Regions from separate parts of the Streptomyces sp. NBC_00090 genome, predicted to be linked through region 2. Evidence: riboswitches for the same ligand, from Rfam matches in the RefSeq annotation. Region 2 holds a riboswitch; each other region holds the start of a gene.
What was found. A riboswitch is a leader RNA that binds a small molecule or an ion and turns the genes downstream of it on or off. The one in region 2 is predicted to bind cobalamin.

Region 1 (4,639 bases), 3.7 Mb from region 2:
CGATGTGCTCACCGAGCACCTGGAAGCCGCCGCAGATCCCGAGCACCGGCCGCCCCTCGGCCGCGCGGCGGGCCAGCTCGTCCGCGAGCCCCCGCTCCCGCAGCCACGCGAGCGCCTTGACCGTGCCGCGTGTGCCGGGCACGACGACCAGGTCCGCGTCGACGAGCTCCTCCGGCCGGTCCACGAACCGGACGACGACGCCCGGCTCGGCGGCCAGCGCGTCCACGTCCGTGAAGTTCGACATGAGCGGTACGGCGCACACGGCGACCCGCAGCACGTCCGCGCCGACCGGCGGGGCGACGACGGACTCGCGCACGGTGCCCCGCAGCGAGACCCGGAGCCCGTCCTCCTCGTCGATGCCGAGCCCGTGCGCGTACGGCAGGACGCCGAAGGTCCGCCGTCCGGTGAGCCCGTGCAGCATGTCGAGGCCCGGTTCGAGCAGGGTGACATCGCCCCGGAACTTGTTCACGAGGTAGCCCGCGATCAGCTCCTGGTCCTCGGGCGCGAGGAGCGCCGTCGTGCCGAAGAACTGGGCGAAGACCCCGCCCCTGTCGATGTCCCCGACCACCACGACGGGCAGCCGCGCGGCCCGCGCGATGCCCATGTTCACGATGTCCGTGCGCCGCAGGTTGATCTCGGCCGGACTGCCCGCCCCCTCGCAGATCACGGCGTCGTACATGCCCCGGAGTTCCTCCAGGCACGCCAGGACGGGCTCGAAGAGCTCCTTCTGCCGCCCCCCGTGGTAGCCCCGGGCGGACAGCTCGCCCACCGGCTTGCCCATCAGGACGACCTGGCTGGAGCGGTCGCTGCCGGGCTTGAGCAGGACCGGGTTCATGAGCGCGGTCGGCTCGACCCGGGCGGCCTGCGCCTGCATGGCCTGGGCCCGCCCGATCTCGGCTCCCTCGCGGGTCACGAAGGAGTTGAGGGACATGTTCTGTCCCTTGAAGGGCGCCACCTTCAGCCCCTTGCGGACCAGCCACCGGCAGATGCCGGCCGTCACGACGCTCTTGCCCGCGTCGGACGTGGTCCCGGCGACGAGCAGCCCCCCACCCCTCATGCGTTCCTCCGCTTCACGGCACCGATGATCATGCGGCCGCCGACACAGGCGGCCAGGGTCAGCGCGGTCACCCGGCGCGAGAGCCGGACCGCCCGTTCGATGTCGGCGACCTCGACGGGCCGCCCGTCCCCGTTGAGCACGGGCCGGTGCTCGACCCGCCCGCCGTACGAGAGGGTCCCCCCGAGCCGTACGCCGAGGGCGCCCGCGAAGGAGGCCTCGACGGGCCCCGCGTTGGGGCTCGGGTGCCGGGCCGCGTCCGCCCGCCAGGCCCGTACGGCCCCGCGCGGATTCCCTCCGGCGAGCGTCGCGGCCACGGCGGTCAGCCGGGCTCCGGGCCAGCCGGCCACGTCGTCGAGGCGGGCCGAGGCCCAGCCGAAGCGGCGGTGGCGCGGGGACTTGTGGCCGACCATCGCGTCCAGGGTGTTGACGGCCCGGAAGCCGACGAGACCGGGCACGCCCGCGACCGCGCCCCAGAAGAGGGCGCCGACGACGGCGTCGGAGGTGTTCTCGGCGACCGACTCGACGACCGCGCGGGCCATCGCGGGGCCGTCCAGGGAGTGCGGGTCGCGCCCGCAGAGGTGCGGCAGCCGCTCGCGGGCCACCTCCAGGTCCCCGACGGCGAGCGCCCCGCCGATCGCGCGGGCCTCCCGCCCCAGGGTCGTACCGCCGACGACGGCCCAGACGGAGGCGGCGGTCAGCGCCACGGCGGCGGCCGGCCGGTCCCGGACGGCCCGTGCGGCGAGCGCGCCCACGGCCGCGGTGGTGCCGGCGCAGACGGCGGTGTGCAGGGCGCCCCACCCGCGGTGGTCGCGGTGGAGGCGCTGTTCGACCGCGGCGGCCGCGCGGCCGAAGACGGCGACGGGGTGTCCGCGGCGGGGATCGCCGATGAGCTGGTCGACGGCGAGCCCGAGGGCCGCGCCGTACGCGAATCCGTCCGGGGAAAGGCGGCTGGCTCTGATGCGACCGGGCATGGCGCATGTCCTCACTCAGGGTCCGCGCCCTGGGTCGACGTGACCGGCGGCGAGAGTTCCTGACTCCCGGACCCTTCGGATCCGGTCACAGTGGCGGGACCGCGCCGGATTCACACCGGACTTCCTCTGCTACCGCCGTAATGGCCTCGGCAGTCCACCACGGCCCGCGAACACCCGTCAACTCACCCTTGACCTGCGACAGGTCACTGTGCGAAGCACCACAAACACGGCGGCCGGGCGGCCCGCACCCGAGGGTGCGGACCGCCCGGCCGCCGTGGAAGGGAGGACCGTCAGACGACGATCAGGTAGATGCCGTAGCTCACGGCCGCCACGCACAGGGCGAAGCAGGCGTAGGCGCCGGTCCGGGCCAGGGTGGCGGAGCCTCCCTGTGCGGCGGCCTGCTCCTGCTTGGAGAGGCCGACGATGCCGAGGGTGAAGAGGCCCACGAGGGCGACGGTCGCCACGAGGCTGACTCCGAAGACGGAGCCGAGAGCTGCCCAGTCGATCTTCATGTCGTTCGTTCCTTACACCGCTGCGGCGGGGGCCGGGGGAGCGGCCGGGTCGGTGGGAGCCGGCGACGGGATGGTGGTCTTGAGGTCCTCGTCCGCGACGGCGGCGACGGAACCGGCCGGCGGCGGGGTGACGGCCGCGATCGCGGTGGTCACCACGCCCGCGGGCTCGGCCGGGGCGTCGAGGTCGTCGTCGGTGACGTTGGTGTGGTCGACCGGCTTGCGGCGGGAGAGCGCCCAGATGACGGCCGAGCCGGCGACGAGGAGGACCGCGACGGCGGCGATGCCCCAGGGGCCCTGCTTGGTGAGGAACTCGGCGGCGGCGGCGACCAGGCCCGCGGCGGGCAGGGTCAGACCCCAGGCGACGAACATCCGGGTGGCGGTCGACCAGCGGACGACACCGCCCTTGCGGCCGAGGCCCGCGCCCATCACGGCACCCGAGCAGGACTGGGTGGTGGAGAGGGAGAAGCCGAGGTTCGAGGAGGCGAGGATGACCGTGGCGGCGCTGGTCTGGGCGGCGAAGCCCTGCTGCGGCCGGAGGTCGGTGAGGCCCTTGCCCATGGTGCGGATGATGCGCCAGCCGCCGAGGTAGGTGCCGAGCGCGATCGCGACGCCCGCGGCGACGATGACCCACATCGGGGGGTTGGAGCCGGGGGCGAGGACGCCGCCGGTGACCAGGGCGAGGGTGATGATGCCCATCGTCTTCTGGGCGTCGTTGGTGCCGTGGGCGAGGGAGACGAGACCGGCGGAGGCGATCTGGCCGACCCGGTAGCCCTTGGCGGTGTGCTTCTCGTCGGTCTTGGCGCCGATCCTGTACGTCAGCCTCGTGGCCAGCATCGCGGCGAGGCCGGCGACGATCGGCGCGGCGATCGCGGGGATGAGGACCTTGGTGACGATGGTCGAGCCGTTCACCGCGGACCAGCCGGCCGACATGACCGCGGCGCCGATGAGGCCGCCGAAGAGGGCGTGGGAGGAGCTGGACGGCAGACCCAGGAGCCAGGTCAGCAGGTTCCAGAGGATGGCGCCCACGAGCGCCGCGAAGATCACTTCTGTACGAATGCCCTCTTCGTTGATGATCCCGCCGGAGATCGTCTTGGCGACCTCCACGGACAGGAACGCTCCGACGAGGTTCAGCACGGCGGACATGGCCACCGCCGTCTTGGGCTTGAGTGCACCGGTCGAGATGGTCGTGGCCATCGCGTTGGCGGTGTCGTGGAAACCGTTCGTGAAATCGAACACTAGAGCTGTCACGACCACAATGGCGAGCAGCAGCGTGATGTGTTCCATTTACCCAGGCAATCGTTTGACGTCGTTGGCTCGACGAACGTAAGCAACCTGGGTGAACGGAAGGTGAACTGGGCCGGGCGGCATGGTGTCCCCATCCGGTGTCAAGGGATTCCGTTTATGGCCCGGACGGGATGGCGTCCACGATGCGGTCACCCCGGGGCCCCGGGTAATCCGGGCTGTCAAGGGGTACTGGCGACCCGCCCCGGTTCCTCCCCCGCCACCCCGTTCCGTTCCCTGGACCGGACCATCCGACCGGGGGACCCCGCCGAGGAGACCCTTGTCACTCGCCAGGGGGTCACGGGACTCGCTTCCCGCGGTGCGCCCCCAGGGCGGACACCCCTCGGCTCGAACGCCCCTGGTGCGGACGCCCTCCCCGGTGCGAACACCCCCCGGCCGGGTCCGCCCGGTGGCAGCCCGCCCCCGACCTGCCGACACTGAAAGCGTGCGCCCGGCTACAGCGACGGCAGCGGCCGTCACCACTCTGATCGGTGTCGGCGCGGCCGCGGTAGCGGCCGGCCGGTACGCCAGCGATGTCGCCCTCAGGGCGCCGTCCGGACGACCACTGCCCGGAGACCCCAGACTCACCGTGCACGCCACGGGCACCGAACGGATCACCCTCACCCGCAGCCTCGCCTCGCTGCGCCCCGGTACGTACGGAGTGGAGGCCCCCGGCCTGCACGCCGTCCTCGGACCCGTGCTCGACCGGGTCCCGCACACCGCCGACAGCGTCGTCCGCCGCCTCGAACGGGTCGAGCTCGGCGTCCTCGGCCCCGGCGCCCGCGTCCGGCTCACCCCGCAACTGCACGTCGGCACGC
Region 2 (4,639 bases):
CTCGCCACCATGCCGTACATCGCGCTCCAGCTCGTCGGCATCCAGGCCGTCCTGGACGTGATGGGCGTCGGCGGCGGCGAGACCACCCACTGGTTCATCAAGGACCTGCCGCTGCTGATCGCCTTCGGTGTCCTCGCGGCGTACACGTACTCCTCGGGCCTGCGCGCACCCGCGCTCATCGCCTTCGTCAAGGACACCCTGATCTACATCGTCATCGCGGTGGCGATCATCTACATCCCGATCAAGCTCGGCGGCTTCGACGAGATCTTCGCGAAGGCCGGCGAGGCCTACGCGCAGACCAACCCGGCGACCGGCAAGCCGCGCGGCACGCTCGTCCCCGGCGAGGCCGGCCAGTGGACGTACGCGACGCTGGCGCTCGGCTCGGCGCTCGCGCTCTTCATGTACCCGCACTCCATCACGGCGACGCTCTCCTCGCGCAGCCGTGAGGTGATCCGCCGCAACACCACGATCCTGCCGCTGTACTCGCTGATGCTGGGCCTGCTCGCGCTGCTCGGCTTCATGGCGATCGCCGCCGGGATCAAGGTCAAGAACGGCCAGCTCGCCATCCCGCAGCTCTTCGAGACCATGTTCCCGGACTGGTTCGCGGGCGTCGCCTTCGCCGCGATCGGCATCGGCGCGCTCGTCCCGGCCGCGATCATGTCGATCGCCGCGGCCAACCTCTTCACCCGCAACATCTACAAGGACTTCATCAAACCGGACGCGACCCCGGCCCAGGAGACCAAGGTCTCCAAGATCGTCTCGCTCCTGGTGAAGGTCGGCGCGCTGGCCTTCGTCCTCACCATGGACAAGACGGTCGCGATCAACTTCCAGCTGCTCGGCGGCATCTGGATCCTCCAGACCTTCCCGGCGCTCGTCGGCGGCCTCTTCACCCGCTGGTTCCACCGCTGGGCGCTGCTCGCCGGCTGGGCCGTCGGCATGGTCTACGGCACGGTCGCCGCGTACGGGGTCGCCAGCCCGACGCAGAAGCACTTCGGCGGCTCCTCCGCCGAGATCCCGGGCATCGGCGAGATCGGCTACATCGGTCTCACCGCCTTCGTCCTCAACCTCGTCGTCACGGTCGTCCTGACCTTCGTCCTCAAGGCCCTCAAGGCCCCCGAGGGCGTCGACGAGACCTCCCCCGAGGACTACACGGCCGACGCGCCGTCCCGTAAGGCGGGCCGCGAGGCGGACCCGAAGGTCGGCGCCGGAGCGCACTGACCTGGCGGTACGACGCAGGGGCCCGGGATCTCCGCCAAGGAAACCCCGGGCCCCTTTCCCGTGCCCGCGGGGCAGACTGCCCTCATGGACTTCACCATCAGGGCGGTACGGCCCGAGGAGTACGAGGAGCTCGGTGACCTCACCGGGCGGACCTACCTGAACGACGGGCTGCTGCTGCACGGGGCGGACGACTTCTACCTGGACGTGCTGCGGGACACGGCGCGGCGGGCGCGCGAGGCCGAGGTGCTCGTCGCCGTCGACGCGGAGGAGCGGATCATCGGCGGGGTCACCTACGCCCCCGGATCCACCCCGTGGGCGGACATCGCCGTCGCCGGCGAGGCCGAGTTCCGGATGCTCGTGGTGGCGCCGGAGGCCCGTGGCAGGGGCGTCGGAGAGGCGCTCGTACGCCACTGCGCGGACCGCGCCCGGGCCGTGCCGGAGTGCGCGAGGCTCGTGCTCTCCACGGACCCGAAGATGGTCCCGGCGCACCGGATCTACGAGCGGATGGGTTTCGTCCGCACTCCCGAGCGGGACTGGGAGCCGATTCCCGGGCACCGGCTGCGGACCTACGCCCTGGAGTTCTGACACGCAGAGGACACCAGGGCGACACAACATGTGGGGGGTGCCGCAAGCGGCGCCCCCCACATGTATGCTCAACCTCGCTGTCGACGCAGGGAAATCCGGCGCGAATCCGGAACTGTCCCGCAACGGTGTGCTTCGTACCCATACGCGCGTACGAGGTCAGTCCGAGGACCTGCCGACAGCACACCCGGTCCGTCCGTTCCGGGTGTCACTGACGTCCGGGCCTCGCGGAGTGGGCCGGTGGACGCGGCGTACCCCGAGCACGGGTGCCCGCCTGCCCGCCTTCCCCCGCCGCGGCCCCGAGCCGAGCGAGGGAGAGCCCCACGTGACCATCGCGCCCGCCGATCCGGTAACGGCGATCGAGAGCGACGGACCCGGCACCGTACTGCTGCGGACCCTGACCGATCTCACCGCCGATCTCCCCGACACCGACCCCGGCAAGGTCGCCGCCGCCGCCCTGCGCGGCCGCAGCGCCACGTCGGACGAGGCGGAACTGCGCGAGCTGGCCACCGAGGCGGCCGCCGGCCTGATCTCCGACGACCCGGCCTACTCCCGGCTCGCCGCCCGGCTCCTGACCATCACCATCGCCGACGAGGCGGCCGGCCAGGGCGCCGTCTCCTTCTCGGCCTCCGTGGCCGTCAGTCACCGCGAGGGCCTGATCGCCGACCGCACCGCCGACTTCGTCGCGCTGCACGCGGACCGGCTCGACGCCACCATCGACGGCGCCGCCGACGACCGCTTCGGCTACTTCGGTCTGCGCACCCTCTTCTCCCGCTACCTGCTGCGCCACCCGATCACCCGCAAGGTGATCGAGACCCCGCAGCACTTCATGCTCCGCGTCGCCTGCGGCCTCGCCGAGGACACGAGCGTCCGCGCGCTCGACGAGGTCAGCGCGCTGTACGGCCTGATGAGCCGTCTGGACTACCTCCCCTCCTCCCCCACGCTCTTCAACTCCGGCACCCGCCACCCGCAGATGTCCTCCTGCTACCTCCTGGACTCCCCGCAGGACGAGCTGGACTCCATCTACGACCGCTACCACCAGGTCGCGCGCCTCTCGAAGCACGCCGGCGGCATCGGCCTCTCCTACTCCCGCATCCGCGCCCGCGGTTCCCTGATCCGCGGCACCAACGGCCACTCCAACGGCATCGTCCCGTTCCTCAAGACCCTCGACGCCTCCGTCGCCGCCGTGAACCAGGGCGGCCGCCGCAAGGGCGCCGCCGCCGTCTACCTGGAGACCTGGCACGCGGACATCGAGGAGTTCCTGGAGCTCCGCGACAACACGGGCGAGGACCAGCGCCGTACGCACAACCTCAACCTGGCCCACTGGATCCCGGACGAGTTCATGCGCCGGGTCAACGCGGACGCCGAGTGGTCGCTCTTCTCCCCGGCGGACGTTCCCGAGCTCGTCGACCTGTGGGGCGAGGAGTTCGACGCCGCCTACCACGCCGCCGAGGCGAAGGGGCTGGCCCGCAAGACGATGCCGGCCCGCGACCTGTACGGCCGGATGATGCGGACCCTGGCCCAGACCGGCAACGGCTGGATGACCTTCAAGGACGCCTCCAACCGCACGGCCAACCAGACCGCGGAGCCCGGCCACACCGTCCACTCCTCCAACCTCTGCACGGAGATCCTGGAGGTCACGGACGACGGCGAGACCGCGGTCTGCAACCTGGGCTCGGTCAACCTCGGCGCGTTCGTGGTGGGCTCGGACATCGACTGGGAGCGGCTCGACGCGACCGTCCGCACGGCCGTCACCTTCCTCGACCGGGTCGTCGACATCAACTTCTACCCGACCGAGCAGGCCGGGCGTTCCAACGCCCGCTGGCGGCCGGTGGGTCTGGGCGCGATGGGCCTCCAGGACGTCTTCTTCCAGCTGAAGCTGCCCTTCGACTCCCCCGAGGCGCGCGCGCTGTCCACCCGTATCGCCGAGCGGATCATGCTCGCCGCGTACGAGGCCTCCGCCGACCTCGCCGAGCGCAGCGGCCCGCTCCCCGCCTGGGAGAAGACCCGCGCGGCCCGCGGTGTCCTGCACCCGGACCACTACGACGTGGAGCTCAACTGGCCGGAGCGCTGGGCGGCCCTGCGCGAGCGGATCGCCGCGGTCGGCATGCGCAACAGCCTGCTCCTGGCGATCGCGCCGACGGCGACCATCGCCTCGATCGCGGGCGTCTACGAGTGCATCGAGCCGCAGGTCTCCAACCTCTTCAAGCGCGAGACGCTGTCGGGCGAGTTCCTCCAGGTCAACTCGTACCTCGTCGCCGAGCTGAAGCGGCTCGGCGTGTGGGACGCCCAGACCCGGGACGCGCTGCGCGACGCGAGCGGTTCGGTGGCGGGCTTCACCTGGATCCCGGCCGAGGTGCGCGAGCTGTACCGCACGGCCTGGGAGATCCCGCAGCGCGGTCTGATCGACATGGCCGCCGCCCGCACGCCCTTCCTCGACCAGTCGCAGTCCCTGAACCTGTTCCTGGAGACGCCGACGATCGGCAAGCTGTCGTCGATGTACGCGTACGCCTGGAAGCAGGGGCTGAAGACGACGTACTACCTGCGCTCCCGCCCGGCGACCCGGATCGCCCGTGCCGCCCAGGCGTCGACGGCCGCCGCCACCATCCCCGTACAGCAGGCGACCCCCGACGCGGACGCCCTCGCCTGCTCCCTGGAAAACCCCGAGTCCTGCGAGGCCTGCCAGTAATGAGCACCACCGAGAACAAGAACCTCCTCGACCCGGGCTTCGAGCTGACCCTCCGTCCGATGCGCTACCCGGACTTCTACGAGCGCTACCGGGACGCGATCAAGAACACGTGGACGGTGGAGGAGGTCGACCTCCACTCGGACGTCGCCG
Region 3 (4,639 bases), 1.6 Mb from region 2:
GCACGACCTGCTCGCAGGCGAAGCGGAGGACGTCCCGGACCTCGGGGCCGTACGCGGCGGCGACCGTCGCGACGGCCTCCACCGACCAGTCGGCGGCCTCCATCGCCTCGACCAGCTCGCGCGCCTTCGCCTCCGCCTCGTCGGCGGTGGTCCGGGTCGCGGCCGACTCGTCGAGACCCAGGGCCTCGCGCAGGCCGGGCAGCGCCTGCGTACCGCCCCAGATCTGCCGGGCGCGCAGGATGGAGAGGACCAGGTTGACCCGGGCCTCGCCCTCCGGCGCCCCGCCCAGGACGTGCAGACCGTCCCTGATCTGCGCGTCCTTGACCTCGCACAGCCAGCCGTCGACGTGCAGCAGGAAGTCGTCGAAGCCGTCGTCCTCCGGCCGGTCCTGGAGCCCCAGGTCGTGGTCGAGCTTGGCCGCCTGGATCAGCGTCCAGATCTGGGCGCGGATCGCGGGCAGCTTCGACGGGTCCATGGAGGAGATCTGCGCGTACTCGTCGAGGAGCTGCTCCAGGCGCGCGATGTCGCCGTAGGAGTCGGCGCGCGCCATCGGCGGCACCAGGTGGTCGACGAGGGTGGCGTGCACGCGGCGCTTGGCCTGCGTGCCCTCGCCCGGGTCGTTGACGAGGAAGGGGTAGATCAGGGGGATGTCGCCGAGGGCAGCGTCCGGGCCGCAGGCGGCGGACAGGCCGGCGTTCTTGCCGGGCAGCCACTCCAGGTTGCCGTGCTTGCCCAGGTGGACCATGGCGTCGGCGCCGAAGCCGCCGTCCTCGGCACGGGCGGCGATCCAGCGGTAGGCGGCCAGGTAGTGGTGGGACGGCGGCAGATCGGGGTCGTGGTAGATCGCGATCGGGTTCTCGCCGAAGCCGCGCGGCGGCTGGATGAGGATCAGCAGGTTCCCGCGGCGCAGGGCGGCGAGCACGATGTCGCCCTCCGGGTTGCGGGAGCGGTCCAGGAACATCTCGCCCGGCGGCGGCCCCCAGTGCTCCTCGACGTCCGACCGCAGCTCGGCGGGGAGTTCGGCGTACCAGCGCTTGTAGTCGGCGGCCGGGATGCGGACCGGGTTCCGGGCGAGCTGCTCCTCGGTCAGCCAGTCCTGGTCGTGGCCGCCGGCCTCGATGAGGGCGTAGATCAGCTCGTCGCCGTCGCCCGACACCAGGCCGGGGAGCTCCTCGACGGGACCGAAGTCGTACCCCTCTTCACGAAGGCGGCGGAGGAGGGAGACGGCGGAGGCGGGGGTGTCCAGACCGACCGCGTTGCCGATGCGGGAGTGCTTCGTCGGGTACGCGGAGAGGACGAGCGCCAGCTTCTTCTCGGCGTTCGGGATGTGCCGCAGGCGCGCGTGGCGGACCGCGATCCCGGCGACGCGGGCGGCGCGCTCGGCGTCCGCGACGTACGCGGGCAGACCGTCCGCGTCGATCTCCTTGAAGGAGAAGGGGACGGTGATGAGCCGGCCGTCGAACTCGGGGACGGCGACCTGGCTGGCCGCGTCCAGCGGCGACAGGCCCTCGTCGTTCTCCTCCCAGTTCGCACGCGAACCGGTCAGGCAGAGCGCCTGGAGGATCGGCACGTCGAGCGCGGCGAGCGCGCCCGCGTCCCAGGCCTCCTCGTCGCCGCCGGCCTGCGCCTCGGCGGGCTTGGTGCCACCGGCGGCGAGGACGGTGGTGACGATCGCGTCGGCCCCGCGCAGCCGGTCGAGCAGCTCGGGCTCGGGGGCCCGCAGGGAGGCCACGTACAGCGGGAGCGCCTGGGCGCCGGCGTCCTCGATCGCCTCGCACAGGGTGTCCACGAAGGCGGTGTTCCCGCTCATGTGGTGGGCGCGGTAGTAGAGCACCGCGATCGTCGGGCCGTCCGTACGCCTCGGGGTGCGCGCCAGCGGGCCCCAGGTGGGGGCGGCGGCCGGGGCCTCGAAGCCGTGGCCGGTGAGGAGGACCGTGTCGGAGAGGAAGCGGGCCAGCTGCTCCAGGTTGCCGGGGCCGCCGTGCGCGAGGTAGGCGTGCGCCTCGGTGGCGACGCCGACGGGGACGGTCGAGGTCTCCATCAGCTGGGCGTCGGGGGCCTGTTCGCCGCTGAGGACGACGACCGGCTTCCCGGTGGCGCGGATCGCGTCGATCCCCTCCTCCCAGGAGCGGAGGCCGCCCAGGAGGCGGACGACGACGAGCTCGACGCCGTCGAGGAGGCCGGGCAGGTCGGCGAGGGGCAGCCGGGCGGGGTTGGCGAAGCGGTACTCCACCGGCCCTTCGGCCGAGACGGCGTTCGCCGCACGGGCGCTGAGCAGGTCGGTGTCGGAGTGCGACAGCAGCAGAAGCATGGCGTGCGCAGGCCCTTCCTCGGGGTTGTCCGCGCCCCGGGTGGTCGTGTGGACGGCGGGAGTTCCTGACTCACCGGTCCCGTCGCCGGGGCCGGCTCACAGTGGCGGGACCGCGCCGGATTCTCACCGGGCTTCCTCCCCGGGGTCCTGGAACCCCATGCCGATCTGCATAGTAGATCGTGCCGTCGGCGGGGCGGGGCGGGCCGTGGAGTCGGCCGGATCACACCCGGTGGCGGGCCGGTTCCCCGTGGGTATGCTCGCCGCCATGCCGCCCACCCCACCCTCTGCGCCCGAACGGGGCGAAGCTCGCATACGGGACCGTGGCGACGCCTGCCCCGGGGCGCTGCGCCTGCACACCGCCGACGACGGCCGGCTGGCCCGACTGCGGCTGCCCGCAGGGCGGTTGACGGCACGTCAGATCGAGACGCTCGCGCACGCGGCGGAGTCCCTCGGCGACGGGCGGATCAGTCTCACCTCCCGGGGGAACGCGGAGCTGCGCGGCCTCGCGGAGGGCTGCGGCGCCGAGCTCGCCGCGCTTCTCGCGGAAGCGGGCCTGCTGCCCTCCCCCACCCACGAGCGCGTCCGCAACATCGTGGCCTCGCCCGCCGCCGGCCTCGACGGACTCGGCGGCCCCGAGGTCCAGTTGTGGGCCCGTGAGCTCGACGAGCTGCTCTGTGCCGAACCCTGGACCGCGGCGCTTTCCGGCCGTTTCCTCTTCGTCCTCGACGACGGACGCGGTGACGTGGCGGGACTCGGGGGCGATGTGACCTTGGTCGCAGTGGAGCGGGGTTCCTCCTCTGTCTCCTCCGCCTCTTTCTCCTCCTCCGCGCTCCTGTACGTCGGCGGGCGGGCCTTCCGGGTCGGCGGAGCCGACGCGCCGCGGGCCGCGCTCGCCGCCGCCGGGGCGTTCCTGGACGCCGCCCGCGAGGCCGGGAACGGGGCCTGGCGGGTGCGGGAGCTGCCGGCGGAGTGCGCCCCGGACGTGGCGGGCGCCCTCGACCGCGCCGGGATCGCGGCGGAGCCCGTACCGGCGGCGGAGTCCCTGCTGGTCCTGGGCCCGCCGCCCGCGCCCGGTCCGCTCGGCCCCACCGCCCTGTACGTCCTGGCCCCCCTCGGCCGCCTCACCGCCGCCCAGCTGCGCGCGCTGCTGCCCGCCGAGGAGGTGCGGCTGACGCCGTGGCGCGGAGCGGTCGTGGTCGGGGCGACAGCGGAAGCCGGCAGGCTCGCGGGCCTCACCTCGTACGGGCTGATCACCCGCCCCGACTCCCCCTGGGCGGGCGTCACCGCCTGCACGGGGCTGCCCGGCTGCGCCAAGTCCCTCGCGGACGTCCGCGCCGACGCGCACCCGGGGGCCCTTGGACTCCCCGTCCACTACTCCGGGTGCGAGCGCCGCTGCGGCCACCCGCACGGCACCTGGGTCGACGTCGTCGCCACCGCCGACGGCGCCTATCTGGTGGACGGCGCCCCCATCCCCCGTACCGCCCTGCCCGAAGCGGTGACCACGGCCCGCACCACCACCCCCGCCACCACGACGACGAGATGAGCGAGAGCAACAGGATGTTCGATTACGAGAAGGACGGGACGGAGATCTACCGCCGGTCCTTTGCCACGATCCGCGCCGAGGCGGAGCTCGCGGGCCTGCCCGCCGACGTCGCCCAGGTGGCGGTCCGGATGATCCACGCCTGCGGCATGACCGACCTCGTCCAGGACATCGCGTACTCCCCCCAGGTCGTCGCGAACGCCCGCGAGGCCCTGCGCGCCGGAGCGCCGATCCTCTGCGACGCGCAGATGGTCGCCAGCGGCGTCACCCGCAAGCGGCTGCCCGCCGACAACGAGGTGATCTGCACGCTCTCCGACCCGGCCGTGCCGGGCCTCGCCGCCGAGCTGGGCACCACCCGCTCCGCCGCCGCGCTCGAACTGTGGCGGGACCGCCTCGAAGGCTCCGTCGTCGCGATCGGCAACGCCCCCACCGCCCTCTTCCACCTCCTGGAGATGATCGCGAAGGGCGCTCCCCGCCCCGCCGCCGTCCTCGGCATCCCGGTCGGCTTCATCGGCGCCGCCGAGTCCAAGGACGCGCTCGCGGAGCAGACGCTCGGCCTCGACTACCTCGTCGTACGGGGCCGGCGCGGCGGAAGCGCGATGACCGCCGCCGCGATCAACGCCCTCGCCCACGAAGCGGAGATCCAGCAGTGACCGGAAAGCTGTACGGGGTCGGGCTCGGCCCCGGCGACCCGAACCTCATGACGGTCGCGGCCGTGAAGGCCATCGCCGGAGCCGACGTCATCGCCTACCACTCCGCCCGCCACGGCCGCTCGATCGCCCGCTCCA

Region 1: linked by a shared signal. The riboswitch ahead of OG361_RS09620 (cobalamin biosynthesis protein) and the one ahead of OG361_RS26560 (ribonucleoside-diphosphate reductase subunit alpha) in region 2 are both predicted to bind cobalamin.
Region 3: linked by a shared signal. The riboswitch ahead of cobN (cobaltochelatase subunit CobN) and the one ahead of OG361_RS26560 (ribonucleoside-diphosphate reductase subunit alpha) in region 2 are both predicted to bind cobalamin.

What each region holds. Positions count from the first base shown of each region.
Region 1 is NZ_CP108224.1:2,175,010-2,179,648, reverse strand. It holds gene OG361_RS09625 (cobyric acid synthase) at 1-1,057, opposite strand, end outside; gene OG361_RS09620 (cobalamin biosynthesis protein) at 1,054-2,028, opposite strand; cobalamin riboswitch at 2,061-2,213, opposite strand; gene OG361_RS09615 (hypothetical protein) at 2,319-2,540, opposite strand; gene OG361_RS09610 (anion permease) at 2,553-3,824, opposite strand; gene OG361_RS09605 (alpha/beta hydrolase) at 4,267-4,639, shown strand, end outside.
Region 2 is NZ_CP108224.1:5,887,867-5,892,505, reverse strand. It holds gene mctP (monocarboxylate uptake permease MctP) at 1-1,218, shown strand, start outside; gene OG361_RS26565 (GNAT family N-acetyltransferase) at 1,303-1,803, shown strand; cobalamin riboswitch at 1,822-1,995, shown strand; gene OG361_RS26560 (ribonucleoside-diphosphate reductase subunit alpha) at 2,126-4,489, shown strand; gene OG361_RS26555 (ribonucleotide-diphosphate reductase subunit beta) at 4,489-4,639, shown strand, end outside.
Region 3 is NZ_CP108224.1:4,333,262-4,337,900, forward strand. It holds gene cobN (cobaltochelatase subunit CobN) at 1-2,311, opposite strand, end outside; cobalamin riboswitch at 2,352-2,485, opposite strand; gene OG361_RS19325 (cobalamin biosynthesis protein CobG) at 2,565-3,854, shown strand; gene OG361_RS19330 (precorrin-8X methylmutase) at 3,869-4,504, shown strand; gene cobJ (precorrin-3B C(17)-methyltransferase) at 4,501-4,639, shown strand, end outside.